3 regions of the Pseudodesulfovibrio methanolicus genome follow, and region 2 is predicted to be linked to each of the others. Evidence: predicted binding sites of a transcription regulator. Region 2 holds the regulator's gene; each other region holds the start of a gene.

Region 1 (7,588 bases), 1.4 Mb from region 2:
AACCTCAACCTCGATCCCGAACTCTACCTCAAACTCATGGAACCCTTCGGGCACTCCCCATCCATGGGCTTCAACAACTTCAGGAAACGACTCAAGAAAGCCCTCCCCTGGCTGGAGTACGGCTATTTCAACCCGTACCTGGGCTGAGTAAGAGGAAGAATGCCTCCGGGCCTCCAGCCGTAGGGCTCGAAGACTCGCCTACGGCTGGAGGCCCGGAGGCATCTTCACCCCGGCTACTTGCCCGCGTCCTTGCGGCCTCGGGAGGCCATGATTTCGGTCATCAGGTCCATTTGCAGTTGCTGGATGTCCAGGAGCCGTTCCCACTGGTTGGAGATGAGGTGGTCCAGCTTTTCGTGCAGGTGGCGGATTTCCAGTTCGGCCTTGAGGTTGACCTTGTAGTCGTTTTCGGCCCGGACCCGGTCCTTGTCCTCCTGACGGTTCTGGCTCATCATGATGATCGGGGCCTGGATGGCGGCCAGCAACGAGAGCATCAGGTTGAGCAGGATGAAAGGGTACGGGTCGAAGGGCCGAAAAATCAGCAGCAGCGTGTTCACCAGCATCCATATGAAGATGAACGCGAAGAACATGATGATGAACTTCCAACTGCCGCCGAAATCGGCGATGAGATCGGCCAGCCGCTCGCCCGCGGTGCGCGTCCGGTCCATCTCCTCTTCCGGATTGCTGGAAAGCAGTTCATGGCGTTCCAGGCTCTGCAGGACCTCCTGGTCCAGTTCGCTCAACTCGCCCTTTTCCGAGCGCATGAGGTCCTCCACGTACTTGAACCGGAAATGGTTCAGATCGTCCGTGCAGATGTATCCGGACGCCGAGAAGTCCGGCCGTTCCTTGGCGATCTCGGCGAGTATCGACGGGCGCAGGGTCGAGACGGGGATCATGTTCGCCTTGCTCCGTCCGCAGATCTGGCAGCTATGCACGGGCTTCGGCGAAACCGCATGGTGGGGGGAGGACTTCGTGGTCATGGCAAAACCTCGCTGTGGCGGCAAAGGGCTCAGGGTGAAACGACGCCTCCCGGGCCGGCCCATGGCCGTCCGTGGACCTGCCCGGATGACGGTCCACACGATCGTTACCCCAGTACGCAGGCCAGGTAAACCGCCTTCCGGGATTCCGGCACCCACTCCAGGTGCGTCCCAAAAGAAAAGCCCCTGCTCCGCGCATGCGGGGCAGGGGCCTTGGCGATTCCATGATGCGGCCTACGGGAAGACGACCTCGACCTGCTCGGCGGCTTCCTTGCGCTTGGTGATTTCGCCGATGCGGTAGGCCTCCACGTCGTCGCGGGCGTCGAGCTTTTCCAGGGCCTCGTCGGCGTGTTCCGGGTCGACGATGAGGATGTAGCCGATGGAGCAGTTGAATATCTGGAGCATCTCGGGCCAGGAAAGGTCGCCCTGGGCCTTGATCCATTCGAACACGGGCAGCATGGCCCAGGTGCCGAAATTGACGGACGCGGCCACGGTCTCGGGCAGGACCCGGGGCACGTTGTCGTAGAAGCCGCCGCCGGTGACGTGGACCATGCCCTTGACCGGCAGCGTGCCGAACAGTTCGAGGACCGGCTTGACGTAGATTTTGGTGGGCTCGATGAGGACCTCGGCCACGGTCTTGTCCGTGCCGGGGAAGGTGTCGTCCTGCTCCAGTCCGGACTCGGCCAGGAGCTTGCGCACCAGGGACCAGCCATTGGAGTGCACGCCCGATGAGGCCAGGCCGATGAGCACGTCGCCGGGGGCGATGTCCTTGCCGGTGACCAGCTTGGGGGTGTCGACCATGCCCACGGCAAAGCCGGACAGGTCGTACTCGCCGTCCGGGTAGAAGCCGGGCATCTCGGCGGTCTCGCCGCCGAGCAGGGCGCAGGCCGACTGGCGGCAGCCTTCGCACACGCCGGAGACAACCTGGGCGGCCACGCCGGGTTCGAGCTTGCCGGTGGCGAAATAGTCGAGGAAGAAGAGCGGGGCCGCGCCCTGGACAAGCACGTCGTTCACCGACATGGCCACCAGATCGATGCCCACGGTGTCGTGGCGGTCGAACATAAAGGCGAGCTTGAGCTTGGTGCCCACGCCGTCGGTCCCGGCCACCAGCATGGGGGCCTCCATTCCGGCGATTTCGGGCTTGAACAGGCCGCCGAAGCCGCCGATGTCCGTGGCCACGCCGGGGGTGAAGGTGGACTTGACCATGTCCTTGATGCGGCGGACGAATTCGTTGCCCGCCTCGATGTCCACACCGGCTTCGGTGTATGCCTGGGATCGCTTGGCGCTGTCGCTCATGGGTCTCTCCTCACTTGGCTTTGGTCGCTTATAGATGGAAGGCGGGCCAAGTTCAAGCAACAAGTGCGCGGCCCGCCATTTGCATTTGCCAACGGAGTATCCGATACCTATAGTATAAAAATGTGGCAGTACCGCAATGCCGAGGAGGAAACCATGCGCCATTTCAGCGTCATAGCCGTTCTGATCCTGGCCGTTGCCCTTTTGACGCCGGCCGTGGGCCTGGCCCAGCACAAGTTCAAGAACGAGGATACGGCCAAGAACCGCCAGGACGAAAGCTTCGGCACCCGGCCCGTAGAGGGCGAGGGGCCGGTGACCACCTTCGGCACCAACCAGGCGGGCGACTCGACCATCGACTCCCACCAGCCCAAGAAGGAGGAGGTCGACTGGTACGACAAGGTGATCATCGCCGTGGACCCGGACGTGTCCTGGCCGAACTCGAAGTCCACCACCTCCAAGACCACGACCACGGACGGCGTGGGCAACACCTCCACCTCGACGACGACCACCACGAGCACGCAGGAATGACCGGGGTCGCATGCGGCCCGGCCCTTCTGGAATAGACAAACCGGGAGGAAATCATGATCGAAGCGAGACTCTGGAAACCGCTCAAGGACGGCGCCGTCCAATGCCGCCTGTGCAACCACTACTGCATGATCCCGCCCGGCGAACGCGGGCAGTGCGGCGTACGCGAAAACCAGGAAGGTACGCTCTACTCCCTGAACTACGGCAAGGTGGCCGCGATCAATCTCGATCCGGTGGAAAAAAAGCCGCTCTACCATTTCCAGCCGGGTTCCATGACCTTTTCCTTTGCCACCATGGGCTGCAACCTGGCCTGCACCTTCTGCCAGAACTGGTCCCTGTCCCAGCCGCCGCGCGACGGTGCGGCCATCCGGGGCCAGGAGGCCACGCCCGAAGGGCTGGTGGCCGAGGCCGTGCGCTCCGGCGCCGCGTCCATCTCCTACACCTACTCGGAGCCGACCATCTTCTTCGAGCTGATGCAGGACACGGCCAAGCTCGCCCATGCGCAGGGCCTGAAGAACATCATGGTCTCCAACGGGTTCATGACCCGCGAGTGCCTGGAGGCGCTCGGGTCCGACATCGACGCCATCAACGTGGACCTCAAGTGCTTTACCGAGGAATTCTACAAGGACATCTCCGGGGCCCGGCTCGGGCCGGTGCTGGAAAATCTCAAGCAGATCAAACATGAACTCAAGTGGTGGCTGGAGGTGACCACTCTGCTCATTCCGGGCAAGAACGACTCGCCCGAGGAATTGGACCGACTGACCGACTTCCTGGCCGGCGAGATCGGCACGGACACGCCGTGGCACATCTCCCGGTTCCACCCGGACTACCGGATGACCGACGCCCCGCCCACGTCCGGCGACTCCCTGGCAATGGCCTACGACATGGGCAAGGCCAAGGGGCTCGAATACGTGTACATCGGCAACATGCCCGGCTCCAACCGGCAGGACACGATCTGTCCCGGCTGCGGCCGGGAGCTGATCAACCGGTCCGGCTTCTCGGCCCGCGTGCAGGGCATCAAGGACGGCAAATGCCAGGCCTGCGGCCGGACCATCCACGGCGTGGACCTCGGCTGACCGGCTTGCAAACAGCCCGCTTTTTCAGTAGGTATGCACACCCTCGCGCGATCGTCGCCATAAGCGGCGAACATTGTCAGGTAGCTGAGGATTTCTCCTGGCAAGGCGCAAGAAAAATTCAGGACCGCCGCGTATCTCAATACGCAAGGGTGTGGATTTTTCGCAGCAACGCAGCCAGGGGGAATCCTCAGCCACCTGACGGAGTGTGGCGCAGACTGGTAGCGCGCCTGCTTTGGGAGCAGGATGCCGGGGGTTCAAATCCCTCCACTCCGACCAGCCAAAAACAGAGCCTTGAATCTTGGTGACCTACCTTGGTTCAAGGCTCTTTTGTTGCGTCTTGGCCTGCTCCTCTCATAGCAAAGAAAACATGTACACCGATCACTGGCGATACCGCCAATTGTTGTTGGCTGCGTCCAGCAGTGTGCACTGTTGCGAATCTTCGTCATCAAAAATGTGCAGAGGCCTATCATCCTGTCGCCATGTCAAGAAAATCGACATACTCGTCGATTTTCTTAACAATTACTTAATATTGCATCTTGGCAAAAACAAAAAAAACCATTAATTAAGCATGTTATAATATGGAACGCTATTTGCTTTCGTCTTCCGTTCAAAGAGTCTGCAACTGTCCTCAATCTTCATCACGCGGAGTACATTGTGCATAAGCTAGCGACACTACTGCTGACAGTCTTCATTCTGTGTTTCACAACGACATCCGGATTTTCTTATCCAATTACATTCGTACATAGTGGTATAGGCTCCGGCAATCTCAACGACACGTACTTTACCAATCGAAATTTCACGATTACGGCCTATGGAGATACTGACGACGTAATGCGAAGGGACCGCTTTAATGCCTTGTGGACCGGGCACAGTGCGGCTTTCATTGACATTGACCAACTCGGTATATTTCAACTCCAAATCCCGACTCAGACATTCGTGAACTATTCAGTACAAGTATTTGGATTTAGTGACAGCAGAAACATAAGTGATCTTTTTGACGGGCCCTATGATCTTTCCGCTGCCACCTGGGACATGCAGACATCCATCGGACCTTTTTCCGGAGTTGGTTTTCAAGGTGTCAGTGCACATGTCTTTTATTGGGATGGAATTCCGACTGATGGAGGAAGCTTGTTCTTCACTCCTGACACTTCCTACGCAACCTTTCAGGCGATCGTTCAGACCTCTCCAGTCCCGACGCCCGAGCCTTCCACCTTCATGCTGCTGTTTGTCGGCCTCTTCGGCCTCGTAGCCATCGGTTGCATGAAGTTCGGACGAGCACGCATAGGTGCAAGCGCATAGCCGCAATGCCCCATATCCGCTGACCGATCGCGGCCGGACGTATTGGCCTGAAGCCCATATCAGAACAGGAATTATGGTGATGCGCCCTACCATCGCATCATAATGTGCGACAGGGAAAACGCTCAACACGATCCGGGAGGGCCGCCCCTCCACTCCGACCAGCCGATTCAGGCCCCGGACCTCGGTCCGGGGCCTTTTCCGTCTCCGGCTTGACCGCGCGGGCTCAAAACGGTCACACTCCCAGCGGCTCTTCCACCCCCACCAACCATTCCGAATCGAAGGATTCTCGGAGAATCCGACAATTTTCACGGAGGATCGGGGCTTTTGCTCTTCTTCAAAAAGAGGTAGTAAAAAAGTCGCAATTAAAGCCTCGGCCGCCGTGACGGCCACGACAACCGAACGGCCCACGAAAGGGAAAGGGATCGACAGGGCCGTTTCCGGCTCACGCCGCATGTTGTCTTGAATACGCAAACCATAAAATGTTTGAGGGAACAATGGAAAAAGCAAAAGTCTACTTCACCAGTTTTCGCACCAAGGCCTTCGGCGACGGGCTGCCCGCCAAGCTCAAGAAAATGATCAAGAAGGCCGGGATCGGTGATATCGACATGAAAGGCAGGTTTGCCGCCATCAAGATGCATTTCGGCGAGCTCGGCAATATCAGCTACCTGCGGCCCAACTATGCCAAGGCCGTGGCCGACGTGGTCAAGGAACTGGGCGGCAAGCCCTTCCTGACCGACTGCAACACCATGTACCCCGGCAAGCGGAAGAACGCCCTGGAGCACCTGGAATGTGCCTGGGAAAACGGCTTCACGCCCCTGACCGTGGGCTGCCCCATCCTGATCGGCGACGGCCTCAAGGGCACCGACGACGTCGAGGTCCCGGTCGAGGGCGGCGAATACGTCAAGATGGCCAAGATCGGCCGGGCCGTCATGGACGCCGACGTGTTCATCAGCCTGACCCATTTCAAGGGCCACGAGATGACCGGCTTCGGCGGCACGCTCAAGAACATCGGCATGGGCTGCGGCTCGCGCGCGGGCAAGACCGAGCAGCACAGCGGCGGCAAGCCCGACATCGACGAAGAGAAGTGCGTGGGCTGCCGGGCCTGCATCAAGGAGTGCGCCAACGACGCCCTGCATTTCGACGAAGAGGCCAAGAAGTCCCGCATCAACCACGACAACTGCGTCGGCTGCGGCCGGTGTCTGGGCGCGTGCAACTTCGACGCGATCGCCTTCGGCCTGGACTCCGCCGTCTGCGACCTCAACCGGAAGATGGCCGAGTACACCAAGGCCGTGGTGGACGGCCGCCCGCAGTTCCACATCTCCCTGATCGTGGACGTCTCCCCCAACTGCGACTGCCATGGCGAGAACGACGTGCCCATCCTGCCCAACCTGGGCATGTTCGCGTCCTCCGATCCCCTGGCCCTGGACCAGGCCTGCGTGGACGCCTGCATGGAGGCCAAGCCGCTTCCCGGCAGCCAGCTCGCGGAGAACCTCGCCAAGAAGGATTTTGTCGACCACCACGACCACTTCACCAACTCCAGGCCGGAATCCGAATGGAAGACCTGCCTGGATCACGCCGAGAAGATCGGGCTGGGAACCAGGGAATACGAACTGGTCGTGGTCAAATAGACAACGGCCGAACCACCGCCCCGGCGGTCTCCCCAATCCCTTCGGAGAGCACACTCAGGCAAATCAAGGCCCCGGACACCGTCCGGGGGCCTTTTTTTTCGCGGCGCTTGCCATCCGACCCGTTTCAGACCTATCTTGTAGGGTATGAAATACCTCCTCATCCTTGCCGTGGCGATCCTGGCCGCCCTGTTCGGGCTGGCGCGCATGTCCGCCCGGACCCCGGACCGGCTGGGGCCGGTGGACGGACGGCTCATGGGCTGCCCCGGCCCGGACAACTGCGTGTCGTCCGAGGCCGAAGCACCGGACCGGCGGGTCGCGCCGCTGCCCGCGAACGGACCCGTGGACGAGGTCATGGCCCGGCTGGCCGCGGTCATCGGGACCATGGAGGGCGCAGAGGTCGCGGAGGTCCGCGGCAACTACCTGCGCGCCGTGTTCACCAGTCGGTTGTGGCGCTTCCGGGACGACCTGGAGTGCCTGTACGACCCACGGGCCGGGCGCATCGAGGTGCGTTCCGCGTCGCGGGTCGGCTACTCGGACTTCGGGGTCAACCGCAAGCGGGTGGAGCGGCTGCGGGAAAGGCTGGCCGACCGGTAGGCGACCCTTCCAAAGACGAAAACGGCTATGGAGACGCATATGCACGAGATTGAATGGCACGACTCCCACTCGGTGGGCGTCCCGTCCATAGACGAACAGCACAAACGGCTCATGGCCCTGACCAACCGGCTCTTCCTGGCCATCATGGACGAGGCCGGGGAAACGGTCCTGGAAGGCGTCCTGAACGACCTGGCCGACT
Region 2 (7,588 bases):
CGGAACTGGGAAAAGAGGGCAAAAAAAAAGCGACCATGGCAAACCAGGCGAAGGTGTGCTGAATGACCATGTCCTAGAACCTCACCTGCACGGGGTCGTTGGGGACACACCGGAAGTCCAGCTCCACGCCCTTGCGGTTCAGGTGGCGCAGACAGGTCTCATCCTCGTCCGACAGGGCGACGCTCGGGGATATCTGGCGCTTGCCCGGACTGTAGTGGACGTTGCCTATGTTCAGTACGTGGAAGTCGAGCCCGGAGTCAAAGGCGCGGCGGGCGTCGGCACAGTTGGAAAAGAGGATGATGGCGTCGTGGTCGCCGGGCGCGGAGAAGAGCCTAGACATGGTCGCAGGCACCTCGTCCACGGTGACAAAGGAACTCTTCACCGCCTGGGGGATGGCCAGGGACATGATCTCCTGCTGAAGGATGTCGTGGGCCAGTTCGTCGTTGGCCACAACAACGTTTTTGGCGCCGGTGTACGGCAGCCACGTCTCGATGATCTGGCCGTGAATCAAGCGGTTGTCGATACGAACGAGAGTCACGGCATCATACCTATTTTTTCGCTTTTTTACGCAGCATCGCTCCGGCGACCTTGATCCCCTGCTGCCCCGCTTCCATGACCTTTTCGGCCAGTTCGGGCAACTTCATGGACCGGGCCTGGAGCGCCGCTACTACCATGGGGAGATTGACGCCGGTAATGACTTCGAGATTTTCCGACTTCATGAGGGAGAGGGACATGGTCGTGGGGGAACCGCCGAACAGGTCGGTCAGAGCCAGGACGCCCTTGCCCTGCTCAAGGGACTGGATCGCCTTGCGCACGCCTTCCAGGGCCTCGTCCACGCCCTTTTGCACGTCAATACCCACGGCCAGGCAGTTTTCCTGCGGTCCCATGACCATTTCCGCGGCCTGGAGCAGGCTCTCGCCGAAGGTTCCGTGGGTGACCAGCACCACGCCGATCACAACGTCTTTTTTGTCAGTCTTTGCAGCCATGTCTAACCGAGTTCCATGTGTCGATGTTCGATCGATACCGTATACCCTTTTTCCTTGAGGGTTGCCAGCACCGACTCGGCCACGGAAACCGACCGGTGTCGTCCGCCGGTACAGCCCAGAGCCAGGGTGATACGGTAGCGCCCTTCTTCGGCGTAAAGCGGCAGGAGATAGAGCAGAAATTCATGGAAACGCTTGATGAACCCGGTGCCCGTCGGGTTGCCCAGGACATAGTCGGAGACCTCCTTGTCCAGGCCGGACATGGGGCGCAGGGACTTGTCGAAATAGGGATTGGGCAGGAAACGGAGGTCGAAGACCAGATCGGCCTCGGACGGGACGCCGTACTTGAAGCCGAAGGTGATGATGTGCACCCGCATGCCCATGCCCACTTCCTCGAGGGACGACCATTTGGTCTGGATGACCCGGCGCAGATCGTGGATGGAATAGTCCGTGGTGTCCAGGACCAGGACCGCCTCTTGCCGCACCGGTTCCAGGAGTTTCTTTTCCATCTCCAGGGCCTGTTCGAGGCCGAGGTTGCGGGATTCCAGCGGATGTGGCCTGCGCGTGGTGGCGTAGCGGCGGACCAACTCGGCCATCTTGGCTTCGAGAAACAGGACCTGCGGGGTGATGCCGAGTTCGGCGAACCCTTCCAAGGCCTTGCCCCAGCCGTCCACGAACTCGAACTGACGCAGGTCCATGCCGAGCGCCAGGCCGCGATACTTGGTGTCGAAGGAGAGGATGAGGTCGGCCAGCTTGGGCGACATCTCGGAGGGCAGCCCGTCGATGCAGAAGAACCCCAGGTCTTCGAAGACCCGGATGGCGGTGCTCTTGCCGGATCCGGAGAGCCCGGTGACGATCACTACGGGGAAGGGGTTGGTCGAGGTCAACGGAGTCCGCCCATGAGGTTATACGACCTTGAGAAGGGCCCAAAGGGCTTCGAGATCATCGGCCGACAGGAACGCCTTGCGGAATTCCTCGTCCTTGAGAAGACGGGAGATCTGGGCCAGGACGCGCAGGTGCATACCCGCCACCTGTTCCGGGGCGAGTACCAGGAAAAATATGGTGCACGGGCTGTGGTCGAGCGCCTCGAACTCCACGCCCTTGCGGCTGCGGCCCACGACCACGATGACCTTTTCCAGGTCTTCGAGCTTGCCGTGGGGGATGGCGATGCCGTCCCCTATGCCGGTGGAGCCGAGTCCTTCACGATCGAGAAGGACTCGGACCGCGCGGTCCGTGTCCATCTCTGGATATTGCTCGCCCAAGGGGGCGACGAGTTCCTTCAGTACGTCCGACTTCGTCTCGGACTCGAGTTCGGGAAGGATCAGTTCCTTCGCCAGATAATCACTGAGTTTCATGCTTAGTTTCCGGGGTCGATAAGGCCGTAATCGCCGTTCTTTCTCTTGTATATCACGTTGACGCCGTCGGTCTCCGCGTTGAGGAAGACCAGGAATTCATTGTCACGGGCATCGAGCTGCATGGCGGCCTCGTCCACGGACATGGGCTTGGGCTCGTATGCATCGGTGCCGACGATGGTGGGAGACGAACCGGGGGCGATGTCCTCGTAGGACAGGTAGTTCATCTGGACCATTTTATTGGGACGCGCCTGTCTGGGGCGGTTCTTCATCTTTTCACGCATCTTGCGAAGCTGGGCTTCCAGCTTGTCCAGGACCATGTCGATGGTGGAGTACATGTCTTCCGAGTCTTCATAGGCCGAGATATGGATGCGATCCGAATTCAGGATCACGTCCGCCTTGTGGCGGAACTTGTCGACCAGCAGGTTGACCTGGAGATCGGCCTCCGCGTCGGGAACGTATTTCGCTACCTTTTCAAAACGCTTTTCCGCGTACCCCTTGAGGTGATCGGAAGGATCGAAGTTCTTGAAAGTGAAGCTGATGTTCATACGCTGCCTCCTGGTTGAGAGTGCTTCAAGCAGAATCTAGAAGTACTGCTTACGTTTTGAAGACGAAGGAATGCCCATGGCCGAGCGGTATTTGGCGACCGTACGCCGGGCGATGTTCACTTCCAGCTTTTCCTGGAGGATTTCGCCGATTCGCTCGTCGCTGAGCGGTTTCTTCGTGTCTTCGTCTGCGATCATTTGCTTGATGAGCGCCTTGACGCTCTCCGAGCCCACCTGGGAACCGTCGTTCAGGTCCAGGGCCGAGTTGAAGAAGAACTTCAACTCGAAAATGCCGTGCGGCGTTGAAACGTACTTATTGGTCGTAATCCGGCTCACGGTGGATTCGTGCATTTCGATGTCCTCCGCCACCTCCTTGAGGATCAGGGGTTTGAGCTTTGTCACGCCCTCCTCGAAGAATGCCCGTTGGAAGCCGACAATGCTCTCAACTACTTTATACAGGGTTCGCTGCCGCTGGTACAGACTTTTCATCAACCATGCGGCGGAACGCATCTTTTCCTGAAAATACTCCTTCTCCTTGTCGGCCGCCCCCTTCATGGAATCCATGTAGAAGGTGTTCATCTGCAACCTCGGCATGCCGTCCTCGTTGAGGATGATGACGAAGTCGTCGCCGTACTTGTAGACGAACACGTCCGGACTGACGTAATGCGGCTCGGTGCTGGAAAAATTGGCACCCGGCATGGGATCGAGCGTCTGCATCAGATCCAGGTACGCCTTGAGATCGTCCATGGATATCTTGAATTTGCGCGCCAGAGGCTTGTAGCGGTTCTTTTCCAGATCCTCCAGGTGATCGCTCACCAGGGAGACCAGGATCGGATCGTCGTATCCGAGGACTTCCATCTGGACCAACAGGCACTCCTGCGGGGTGCGGGCCCCCACGCCGACCGGGTCCAGATGCCGGATACGGTTCAGGACGGACTCGACCTCTTCATCGGAGGCCTGGACCATAGCGGTCAGTTCCTCCATGGAGGCCTGAAGATAGCCGTTGGAATCGAGGTTGCCGAGGATGACATCGCCGATGGCCAGTTCGTGCTCGGTGAAATTGGACAAACGCATCTGCCAGTTCAGATGTCCCTCCAACGAGGGCTTGGAGGCCAGGCGGGCTTCCAAGGACATGCCCTCCTCGGGCATCTCCATGTCGCGGGACAGGGCTTGCTTGGAGGTGGAGGAAAATTCGCCGAGGTAGTTCTCCCAGTCCGCGTTGCGGACCAGTTCCTCTTCGGCCTGGGATTCGGTCAGCACTTCCGGCTTGTCGGGGACCTCGGTGTCGGTCTCGGTTTCGTCAAGGAAAGGATTCTCCAACAATTCCTGCTGCACCGTCTCCAGCAGTTCAAGCCGCGACAATTGCAGCAGCTTGATGGCCTGCTGCAACTGGGGCGTCATGACCAGTTGCTGTGAGAGCTTGAGCTGTTGCCGAAGTTCCAATCCCATGATTCGTTACTCGCTTGAGGTTGTGCTTATCGGTTGCCGGATAAAGAAACTTTTTTTCGACCGCCAGATATTTTTTCCGGTTCAACTATGTCATAGCGGATTAAAGGATGCAACACAATTGTGCTAACATCCTGTTTCTATTAATAATTAATCAAATATGTTCTGGTATGAAAAAAGTGTACCAACCTTTGGGGACGGTGTAAATCGGGAAAGCGGAAAAAAAGACGGGAGGGGGCGGCTTACAACCGAAAATCCTCGCCCAGGTATATCTGCCGGGCGCGGCTGGACTTGACGATCTCGGAAGGAGCCCCTTCCAGGATGATCGTGCCTTCGTATACCAGATAGGCTCGGTCGCAGATATTCAGGGTTTCCCTGACGTTGTGGTCGGAGATGAGGATGCCGATTTCCATGGACTTGAGCACGGAGATGATCTCCTGGATGTCGATGACCGCGATGGGATCAATGCCCGCGAAGGGCTCGTCCAGCAGAATGAATTGGGGATCGAGGATGAGCGCCCGGGCGATCTCCAGCCTGCGCCGCTCGCCGCCGGACAGGAACATGGCCGCCTGATCCGCCAGCTTGGTGATGGTGAACATCTCCAGGAGTTCATCGGCCCTGGCCCGTTGTTGCCGCGAGGTCAGGGAGGTCTGTTCGAGGATGATCTCCAGGTTCTGGCGCACGGTCAACTTCTTGAAGATGGAGCTCTCCTGGGGCAGATAACTCACCCCCATGCGGGCTCGCTCATGCAGGGGTTTGCCCGTGAGCACGCGACCGCCCAGGGAAACCTCCCCGGTGTTGGGCTGGACGATGCCCACAAGCATGTAGAACGTGGTCGTCTTGCCCGCGCCGTTGGGGCCGAGCAGGCCGACCACCTCGCGGGCGTCGAGTTTGATGTTGATACCGTGCACGACCTCTTTCTGGCCGTACCGCTTGGACAGGTTCGTTGCGCGCAGACCCTCGGCCATCTACTGCACCTTCAGGTTGCCGGGGGTCATGAACACGGCCTTGACGCGTTGCTTGCCGCCGATGACCTCGGACCGGTCATCCTTGATGTGGAAGTTGATGACTTCGCCGGTCAGAGAGTTGGGGCCGTCCTGGAGCTTGGGATTCTGTTCCATCTTGAGAAGCTGCGGGCCCACCAGGTAGGTCAGCATGCCGCAGGTTCCCTCTGTGGTCCCCTTCTTGGCCCGCACGTTGCCTTCGGCCACGATGCGGTCCACACTGTCGGCGGAGAATTTCTTGTCGGTACTGGACGCGAGATAGGCCGAGAGCTTGTCGGCCCACAGAGTCAGCTCGCCGTGGGTGGCGATCACGTGGCCCACGAAGGAAATGACCTTGCCGGTCTCGTCGTAGGTCATGCGGTCGGAGGTGATCTTCACCGGCATGCGGCTCGGGTCCACGCCCACCGGGATGGGCGCGGGCGGCGTTTCGGCCACCTGGGCCTTGACCTCGCCCTCACCGGAATCCTTCCGGGGCGCGGCGACGGGTTTCGCCTCGGCCTTCCCGGCTTTAACCACCTTGAGATACTTGGCGTTGGCGTAGCCGACGGCCTTGGCCGGGTCGCGGTCCTTCTCACCCAGTTCGAACACGGCCAGCCAGCCGTTCTTGGGGAAGTCGGTCCGGACCCGCTGCCCCTTGGCCAGGGTGACCACGTGCTCGGCGCCGGGTTCGGGAGCCTTGCGGACATTGAGGTTGACCGTGGCCTCGCGCACCTCGCCCCAATCCTGGGCCAAGGCCCGGACCGGAACCAGCAGCAGGGCCAGCACCAGCAGTATTCCCGTATGGCGAACCGTTTTCAGCAACGTATCATTCCTTGTTATCTTGCAAAGGACTCCTTCCCAGTCCTTTGGGGGCCAGCAGCGCTTCCACGCCGCCTGCGGCCACCAGTTGTCGCGAGACCAGATCGATTTCCAGGGCCTTGGCCTGGACGGTCATGTCCGGTCGGCGCACCGTGACGCCGCCCTTGAGATACACTTTACCTATTGCGCCCACATAATCAAGATGCTGGGCGTCCAGGGCCATGTTGCCGAACCGGCCGCTGACCCCGTCGTACAACGTCAGGTTGTCGTTTTTCTGATCCACCTCGCCCCGGTCCGCCTGAACATAGACCTCCCGGCGGTCCTCGCCGAAATAGGCGGTCAGCTGGGGGAAATCCACGGCGATCATGCCAAGCTCCTGGTTGTATTTGGCGCTCTTGGCCAACAGCTTCCAGGTCATGCTGCCTTCCTTGCCCTGGACCAGTTCGATGTCCTCGGCCGAGACGTCGGCGTCGGCGAACACATCCTCGCGGGACACGGGTGCCTGCGCGGCGGTATCCTGGTTTTCCAGGATGGGTTCGGAGAAAAAGAGCGCGTTGGCGCCCAGGCCGAGGAGCAACCCCAGGGCGAAGATGATGAGAAGGACCAGAGCAGGACGCCCTTTCATCTAATCCACCCAGCGCCGCAGGGCCTGATCCTTGAGCCCCCGTGCTTCGAGAATGAATGCGATGGCCTCGCGGACGGCGCCCTGCCCGCCCTTGCGGGTGGACACCCAGTCCGCGGCCTCGATCGCCTCGGGCACCGCGTTGGGCACGCTCAGGGCCAGCCCCGCGCGGCGCATCACGGCCAGATCGATCCAGTCGTCGCCCATGTAGGCGGCTTCTTCCGGAGCGACCCCGACATCTTCGCACATCTTCTCGAAGAGGGGCAGCTTGCGGTGGCGGCCCGCGTAATAATGTTCGATCCCGAGTTCATTGACGCGCTTCTCCACCGGCTTCTGGTCCAGCCCGGTAATGACCCCGATCTCAAGGCCCACAGTCTGGGCCACCTTGATGCCGAGGCCGTCCTGCACGCTGAACCGCTTCATGAGGATGCCCTCGTCGCCGTAGTACAGACCGCCGTCGGTCAGCACGCCGTCCACGTCGAGCACCAGCAGCCTGATTTTTTTCGCCAGTGCGGTTGCTTCAGCCACGATTGATCTCCCACAGGGCCAGGAGCCGCTTCAGCAGGGCTTCGACCTCGTTCAGGGGCAGGGAATTGGGGCCGTCGCACAGCGCCTTGTCCGGGTTGGGATGGACTTCCATGAACACGCCGTCCGCGCCCGCGGCCACGGCGGCCGAGGCCAGGACCGGCACGTATTCGCGCTGTCCCCCCGACGCGCCGCCCAATCCGCCGGGCAGTTGCACCGAGTGGGTGGCGTCCATGATCACCGGGACGCCGAAGGCCCGCATCTGGGGAATGGAGCGCATGTCCACCACCAGGTTGTTGTAGCCGTAAGTGGA
Region 3 (7,588 bases), 830 kb from region 2:
TTTAATACGTCCTGTATCTTGCCCTTTATTGACATCCCAAACCTTGATTAAAGTATGAAGAGCCGACTTATAATCGTTTAAATTTTGTTGGAATTGAATAGTCATAACGTCCACAACCCCTCCTTTTTTACACCCATAAGAACTACCTAAATAAACAACCAAAAGGCAAGCATGTAGACCTAAAGGCAAGAAGAGGGCCGCCCTTCCAGGCGGCCCTCTTCTTTTCCATATCGCAAATTTTCCCTACGCCTTGAACACCCTCGGCGCACCGCGGTGTCTTCCACGCGGAATCCGGCTGCCGCGATCTTATCCCTCAACTCGTCCGACAAACCAAAGTCCCTGGCCTCGCGTGCCTTCTGCCGGTCCGCGACCATGCCCTGGACCGCCTTGGGCGGGGTCGAGGATGGCCCTATGTTCACCGGAGCAAAGAAGGACACTCCATCACTCGACTGGCTGACAACTCGACATGCACGAGCCGACAAACCAACTCACGAAGACGGCTTGGCCTCCTCCAGCACCCGGAGCATGGCGTTGAAGACGCTGGAAGGGTTTTCGTTTCCGGCTCCGGCGGATTCCAGCGCGACGATGTAGGCCAGGATACAATCTTCGGAGACGCCTTTTTGCTTCAAATAGGTCAATGCCGCTTGAACGCTGTCCGTATTGACTGACATGGGATGCAGACCTCCTGAGTCTTTATTGCGACCGTACCCCAGAAACGAGAAGAGGACCACCTTTCCGGCGGTCCTCTTTATTCTCTTATCGTAAATAATCCCTACGCCTTGAACACCCTCGGCGCACCGCCGGTATCTTCCATGCGGAATCCGGCTGCCGCGATCTTGTCGCGCAGTTCGTCCGACAGGGCGAAGTCCTTGGCCTCGCGCGCCTTCTGCCGGTCCGCGACCATGCCCTGGACCGCCTTGGGCAGGTCGCCGAGGGGGACGGGCATTTGGGCGGGGTCGAGGATGGCGAGGATGGTGTCGAGGGCCTTGAGCTCATCGAGACAGGCCTTGGCCGCCGCGCCGGTGAGCTGGTTGTCGGCGGTCCACTGGTTGACCTGCTTGATGAACTTGAACAGGGCGGGCCAGAAGTGGTGGAGCTTGAGGCCTTCGTCGAGTGCGGTCTTGAAGGCCGCCTTGACGTCGAAGACCGCCTGCTCCACGTCGGTGGACACCGCGTCGCCGCGCGCGTCGAGCGCGAGCGTCAGGGCCACCGCGCCCTCCTGGATGCGCCGCCAGTTGCGGGCCCACATGGCCAGGTTGTCTGCGGAGGCGCACAGGGTCTTGCGGGTGGCCACGGACAGCAGCCACAAGCGGGCCGCGCGAAAGCCGCCGAGCTTTTCGGCCACCGTGGCCAGCGTCTCGCCCTCGGCGTCCGAGGTCTGCTGGCAGACCATCCACGCCTGGGCCTCGCGTCCGGCCGTGGACCAGATGGCCCGCAGGTTCTCCAGGTGCGGAAAGCGATGCTTGTCCGAGCCGATCATCACGTCGGTGCGGTTTGATTCGTCGAGCGCCATGGCCGCGTGCTGCAAAAACCAGCTCGGGCGCACGTTGCCCCACTGGGTCTCCAGGACCTCGCCGCGCTTGAGGTCCATGAGCGAGGCCCTCTTCAACAGCGTGAAGTCCAGCGGATTGTCCTTGACGTAGGCGTCCAGGTCCACGGTGCGGCCGCCGGACACCTTGTCCATGTCCACCGTGCCGATCTCGCCGTACCGTTTATCGCGGAACACGTCGAAGTAGACGCTGCGCAGCTTCTCGTAGGCCAGCCCCTTGCCCAGGAGCTTTTTGCACAGGGAAAGCGCGGTCTCGTTGCTGTCCGAGGACAGGGGAAATTTCAGGGCATCGGACAGCCCCATGGCCCGGCCGCGCGCCAGGATGGCCTCCCGCCGGTCGGCGGCGAACGACGCCCGGTCCGAGTCCGCCTCGCGGGCGGCTGCCAGGGTGCGGTCGTCCATGTCGGTCAGCCCGGCTACGCCCTCGACCTTGACGCCCCGCCCGGCCAGATGCCGTGCGAACACGTCGAGCAGGGCCAGCCTGCGCCAGGAGTCCAATCCGTCCGGGTTGTCCAGGCTCGGGCCCATGGTGTACACGCCCAACCCCGCGCCGGTGTTGAGCATCTTGTCCGCGCCCGAGGCCATGTCGAAAATCGTCACCCCGCTGCCGGACCGCTGGCGGTAGAGATGGGTGGACAGGTAGCGCTCGCCCGAGTCCGGGAAGATGACCACGATAAGGCCCCCGTCCAGCCGCTCGGCCACTTGCAGCGCCCCGCCCAGGGCCGCGCCCGAGCTCATGCCCGCGAAGATGCCCTCGTGCCGGGCCAGCCTGCGGCAGTTCTCGAAGGCGTCCTCGTCCTCCACGTGCAGGACCTCGTCCAGGGCGTGCTTGTCGTAGATGCCCGGGGGGTAGGATTCGAGCATGTTCTTGAGGCCCTGGATTTTGTGGCCCGCGTAGGGCTCCACCGCGGCCACGTAGACGTCGCCCATCTCGTGCAGCCGCTTGGCGATGCCCATGGCCGTGCCCGAGGTGCCGAGCGTCATGACGCAGTGGGTCACCTTGCCGCCGGTCTGGTTCCAGATTTCGAGCCCGGTGCCCATGTAGTGCGCCCGGATGGAGGCCGGGTTGTTGTACTGGTCCATGAGCACGTACTTGTCCGGCTCCTCGCGGGCGTAGCGGTAGGCCTGTTCGATGGCTCCGTCCGTGGCCAGATGGCCCGGGGTCAGCTCCAGCTCCGCGCCGTAGGCGGCCATGATCATCTTGCGCTCATCAGAGGCCGTCTCGGGCATGAGCAGCTTGATGCGGTAGCCTTTGATGGCCGCGACCATGGCCAACCCCACGCCGGTGTTGCCCGAGGTGGCCTCGATGATGATCTTGTCCCTGGTCAGCTCGCCCGACTCCTCGGCGGCCTCGATCATGGCCGCGGCCACGCGGTCCTTGATCGATCCGCCGGGATTTTGGCTCTCGATCTTGGCCAAAATCCTGACGTTCGGATTGGGATTGAGGTGGCGTATCTCCACCAGCGGCGTGTCGCCGATCAGCTCAAGCAGGTTCTTGTTCATCGTAGCGCCCTGGAATCATGCGGGTTGGATTCTGAATGGATGCCCGCACCGTAGGGCAAAAACAGCCTTGGCGCAACTGGCATGCAATCTGCATTTTCCCGTCCGAACCGTCATTTTTTGCGCATGCGAGGCCGCACCATGAATCCGTATCCGTTCCTGAAAGACAACATCGAATACCTGCAACGTACCGGGAACCCCATTTTCCAGTGGCTGTCCACCCGCCCGTTCAATGAGGAGATGCTCAAGACGCGGCTGTACCGCAACGACTTCGGCCTGCACGACTGGCGCATGGACAACGGCAAGGGGCTGTTCGAATCCCTGCCCCCGAAAGGACTGTACGGCAACTGGCTGCACCCGGAAAAGGCCGGGACCTCGGCCACCTTCGTGGTCGGCTGCAACCTGGGCTACGGCATCAACCACCTGTTGACCAACACCCCGGACACCCACAAGGTGATGCTCCTGGAGCCGCGCTCGGAGATGCTCCTGGCCTGCCTGGGCCAGACCGACTACCGGCCGTTCTTCGAGAACAAGAAGTTCCACCTGCTGGTCCCGGACGAGCGCTTCCTGTCCGAGGTGGTCCGCAACCTGGACCTCCAGTTCATTTACGGCCAGATCCACCTCAAGAGCGACATCCCCAGCCGCCAGCTCGGGCCGGAATACGCCCGCTGGGCCACCTGGCTGAAGAACAAGCTCGAAAACTTCTCCCTGGAGCTGTCCACCCTGCGCCACCGCCAGGACATCATGGTCGGCAACGAGATCGACAACTTTGCCAAGGCCATGCGCGACGGCAGCCTCAAATCCATGGAAGGCCGGGGCGCGGGCGTGGGCGCGGTCATCCTCGGCGCGGGTCCGTCGCTGGAAACCATGGCCCCGCTGCTCAAAAAAAAGATGGGCCACGTGCTCTACACCTGCGCTCTGCAGACCATCCCGTCCCTGCAGAACCTCGGCATCAAGCCGCACCTGTGCGCGGCCATCGACTACGACAAGTCCATGCTCAAGATCTACGAGCGGCTGGACCCGGATTTCGTCCAGGACGTGCCCCTGGTCTATTCCACCAAGATCGACCCCATGGTCCTCAAGCGCTACCCCGGCCCGACCCTGCCCCTGTGGACCGTGGGCGGCGTCGGCACCTACGTGCTCAAGGAGCGGGACCTGGTCCTGGACGCGGGCGGCAATGTCTCGGTGACCCTGTCGCGCTTTTTGCGCTACTGCGGGGTCTCCCACCTGCTCCTGGCCGGGCAGGACTACGCCTGGATCAACGGCCAGTCCCACTCGGGCGGCCACCACAACCACACGACTTCCGAAACGCGCTATCCCTGGCACCAGACCACCCGCAACATGGACGGCGAGGAAATCCTGACCACGGTGCAGTACATGACCGCCAAGCGCGAGCTGGAGGACGACCTCAAGCAGTCCGATTTCCCGATCTTCAACCTCTACGGCGGCGGCGTGCCCATCGAAGGCACCACCGTGGTCGACGTGGACACGGCCTATTCCAAGGGCGTCCTGGCCTCGGCCCCCGGCGCGGTGGAGAGCTTCCTGCGCGACCTGAACGGCTGCCGCCACGGCACCCCGCCCCTGCGCATGGAACCGCGTTCGCCCATGTGGACCAACTCCTTGCGCAACGCCGAAAAGCACCTCTCCAAACTGTTCAAGGACCTCAGGGACAACCAGCAGAAGATCCACGAGGCCATGAACCGGGTGGAGCTGTTCATGAAGCAGGACCCGCTCTACGCCCCGTACCTGTTCAACGAAATCGTGGACATGGCCGGGCTGACCAAGGCCAAGGCCTCCTACGAGTCCAAGGACCTGGGCGAGTTCAAGCGCATCGCCAAGTCCATGCTCCGCAAGGTCCGCGAGATCGACCGCAAGGTCTGCCTGCCGCCCAGCGAGCAGGCCGTGGCCTGATTCCGGACGCGGTTCGCCAACACCCCGGCAATACGGGGGATCCATCCCCGGAACGGAAGGCTTGTCTTTGCGCCCGTTCCGTGAAATAGTGCCTCGCCATGGACGAGAAGAAACCCTTCCTGACCGAGGACGGAACCCTGGTCATCCCCTTCGAATGTTCCGACAACGCCGACAAGTACTGGAAACAGGAAGGCAAGTCCCTGACCGACATCCTCAAGGACCTGAAGGCGAGCCCCGAAGTCTGGGCCCGCTACACCCACGAACCCTACCCCCAAAACGGAGACGGCGAGTCCTAGACGCCCGCCGCGGCCCGGCTTGCCTGCCCGCTGCCGATGGCTTATAACCCCGCATGCGCTGTACTTCCCTGAAACACTGGGCGCTCTATTCCGCGCCGCTCCTGCTGGTCCTGGCCGCGCTCTGGTTCGGGTTCGCGAGCGAGGGGGACGTGGCCGCGTTCTTCCGGGACCACCGCGCGGCCCACGCCGGGCTCAAGCTGTTCATGAAGGCCGTCACCGACTGGTGCAACCCGCTGTTCTATCTTGTCTATGCGGTCATGCTCCTGACCGCCTGGCGCACCGGCAACCGCGAACGGCTGCGCTTCGTCCTGGTCCTGCTCGTGGTCCAGGGAGTGGTCGCCGGGCTGGCCGTGCATTTCACCAAGTACCTCATCGGCAGGCCCCGCCCCGGCAACGGTCCCTGGTACGAGCCCCTGTCCGGCCGCGCCGCGCAGGAGGCCCTGCCCTCGGGCCACACCACGGAGATCACCGGCTGGACCCTGCCCCTGGCCCTGCGCCTGTCGCGCTTGGCCGTCACCGCGCTGTTCGGCCTGTTTCTCGCCCTGGTGGGCTTCTCGCGCATCTATCTCGGCTGGCATCACCCCTCGGACGTATTCTTCGGCTGGCTGCTCGGCAGCGTGGGCGGTTTCGCCGCCGTGATCATCGCCGATTCCTCGCTTTTCAGGAGATCATGACATGAGCGCCCTTCGCACTCTCTGGACCCGGCTCGAAAACCACCCCTGGCTGACCATGACCCTGGCCGTGCTGGCCCAGACCTGGTTCGCCCTGAACAACCGCGCCCTGTGGTTCTCGGACGAGGTCCGCTACGCCGACGCCTACAAGAACCTGGCCGCCCACGGGAAATGGGTCGTCCTGGCCCTGAACGGCCAGCCCTACCCGGACAAGCCGCCGGTCTATTTCTGGTTCCTCTGGCTCCTGGACAAGCTGACCCCGTTCCACCAGCCCGCGGTCTTTTTCCTGGGCGCGGCCCTCTCCGGCCTGTTCTTCCTGTTCGCGGCCTACGCCCTGGCCCGGACGCTCAAGTTCGACCGGACCACCTCCCTGGCCTCCACCCTGATCCTGGTGTCCACCTTCATGGTCGCGGCCCTGCTGCACTACTCGCGCATGGACCTGATGTTCGCTGCCCTGATCATCTTGAGCCACGCCGCCTTTTACCGGGCGTACACCGAAAAGTCCGAAGGCTGGTGGCCGGTCTGGGGATTCGTCCTGGCCGGGGCCGCCACCCTGGTCAAAGGGCCGCTCGGCTTCCTGTTCCCGCTGGTCGACATCACCCTGTTCCTGGCCTTCAAGGGCGAGGCCAAGCGGCTGCTCTCCCGGCGCACGGGGATGGGCCTGCTGGCCATGCTCGGCATGCTCGCCGTCTGGATCGCGGGCGTGATCGTGGCCGAGGGGCCGGGCTTTCTGATCAACACCGTGCTCGGCAAGCAAATCCTGGAGCGGGCCACCCACACCTTCCACCACAAGGAGGCGTGGTGGTGGTATTTCGCTGCCTTCCCCCTGGCCTGGATGCCATGGACCCTGGCCCTGTTCGCCGCCCCGGTCCACCGGCTGTTCTCCCTGTCCTTCTGGGGGACCCTGTGGGGCGGACGCCGCCACGCCGGGCCCAAGGCCCTGCTCTGGATCATGTTTCTGGCCACCTTCCTCTTTCTCTCCTCCCTGTCCGGCAAAGTCTTCATCTACGTCCTGCCCATGTTCCCGCCCCTGGCCATCCTCATCGCCGACGCCCTGCGGACCATGAGCGATCCCCGCGCCAGGCGGCTGTGGACCCTGGTGGGCGGGCTGTGGGCCCTGATCGGCGCGGCCCTGCTCCTGGCGGGCGACCTCATCCCGGTCCCGGTACCCGTCCGCGGCATGGGGTTGTGCGCCGCCGTGCTCGTCCTCGGCGGCGCGGCCATCTTCGCCATGCGCGACAAGGGGTTCCGCGCCGCCCTGTTGACCTGCGCCCTGGCCATGATCCTGTGGATCTACCCGGTGGGCATGCTGGCCGCCCCGTCCCTGGACGACGCCATGAGCCCCCGGCACCAGGCGCTCGTCCTCAAGAACTACATCGAACGCGGCTACGCGCCCTTTGCGGCAAGAGTCTATTCCGGCATCTACACCTACTACGCCGGGCACGACTATCCCGAGTACGACAAGTACGACCGGCTCATCGAAGAGATGGCCAAACACGACAAAGTGGTCCTGGCCATCCGCGCCACCCACTGGAACGACATCAAGGACCGGCTGCCCGAATTCCACGTCGTCGACCGGCAGTCCATCGCGGGCCTGGTCCACGTCCTGGCCGTCAAGGGATGACTCGCCCGATAGTGTTAGACAATTTCTAGACCTTCGA

The links. Region 2 encodes sigma-54, which starts transcription at its own class of promoters, with help from an activator protein. Its sites were predicted from a motif close to CTGGCACGGNNNNTGCTT; they were not measured.
Region 1: a site for sigma-54 is predicted at 4,447-4,464, ahead of V8V93_RS18625 (PEP-CTERM sorting domain-containing protein). Genes of this name have one in related genera too.
Region 3: a site for sigma-54 is predicted at 3,129-3,146, ahead of V8V93_RS08425 (motility associated factor glycosyltransferase family protein). Genes of this name have one in related genera too.

What each region holds. Positions count from the first base shown of each region.
Region 1 covers NZ_CP146609.1:3,980,427-3,988,014, forward strand. Annotated here, with positions in the region: gene V8V93_RS18595 (radical SAM protein) at 1-147, shown strand, start outside; gene V8V93_RS18600 (DUF1003 domain-containing protein) at 234-977, opposite strand; gene purM (phosphoribosylformylglycinamidine cyclo-ligase) at 1,209-2,270, opposite strand; gene V8V93_RS18610 (hypothetical protein) at 2,424-2,795, shown strand; gene amrS (AmmeMemoRadiSam system radical SAM enzyme) at 2,849-3,868, shown strand; tRNA gene V8V93_RS18620 (tRNA-Pro) at 4,068-4,144, shown strand; gene V8V93_RS18625 (PEP-CTERM sorting domain-containing protein) at 4,523-5,167, shown strand; gene V8V93_RS18630 (DUF362 domain-containing protein) at 5,662-6,795, shown strand; gene V8V93_RS18635 (DUF1499 domain-containing protein) at 6,940-7,389, shown strand; gene V8V93_RS18640 (bacteriohemerythrin) at 7,429-7,588, shown strand, end outside.
Region 2 covers NZ_CP146609.1:2,628,564-2,636,151, forward strand. Annotated here, with positions in the region: gene V8V93_RS12495 (PTS sugar transporter subunit IIC) at 1-110, opposite strand, end outside; gene V8V93_RS12500 (PTS sugar transporter subunit IIB) at 74-538, opposite strand; gene V8V93_RS12505 (PTS sugar transporter subunit IIA) at 549-986, opposite strand; gene rapZ (RNase adapter RapZ) at 989-1,870, opposite strand; gene V8V93_RS12515 (PTS sugar transporter subunit IIA) at 1,889-2,338, opposite strand; gene hpf (ribosome hibernation-promoting factor, HPF/YfiA family) at 2,341-2,883, opposite strand; gene rpoN (RNA polymerase factor sigma-54) at 2,920-4,329, opposite strand; gene lptB (LPS export ABC transporter ATP-binding protein) at 4,569-5,294, opposite strand; gene V8V93_RS12535 (LptA/OstA family protein) at 5,295-6,131, opposite strand; gene lptC (LPS export ABC transporter periplasmic protein LptC) at 6,136-6,753, opposite strand; gene V8V93_RS12545 (KdsC family phosphatase) at 6,754-7,278, opposite strand; gene kdsA (3-deoxy-8-phosphooctulonate synthase) at 7,271-7,588, opposite strand, start outside.
Region 3 covers NZ_CP146609.1:1,799,258-1,806,845, reverse strand. Annotated here, with positions in the region: gene V8V93_RS08440 (hypothetical protein) at 1-105, opposite strand, end outside; gene V8V93_RS08435 (hypothetical protein) at 489-671, opposite strand; gene V8V93_RS08430 (cysteine synthase) at 773-3,052, opposite strand; gene V8V93_RS08425 (motility associated factor glycosyltransferase family protein) at 3,191-4,960, shown strand; gene V8V93_RS08420 (hypothetical protein) at 5,059-5,256, shown strand; gene V8V93_RS08415 (phosphatase PAP2 family protein) at 5,310-5,930, shown strand; gene V8V93_RS08410 (ArnT family glycosyltransferase) at 5,932-7,551, shown strand.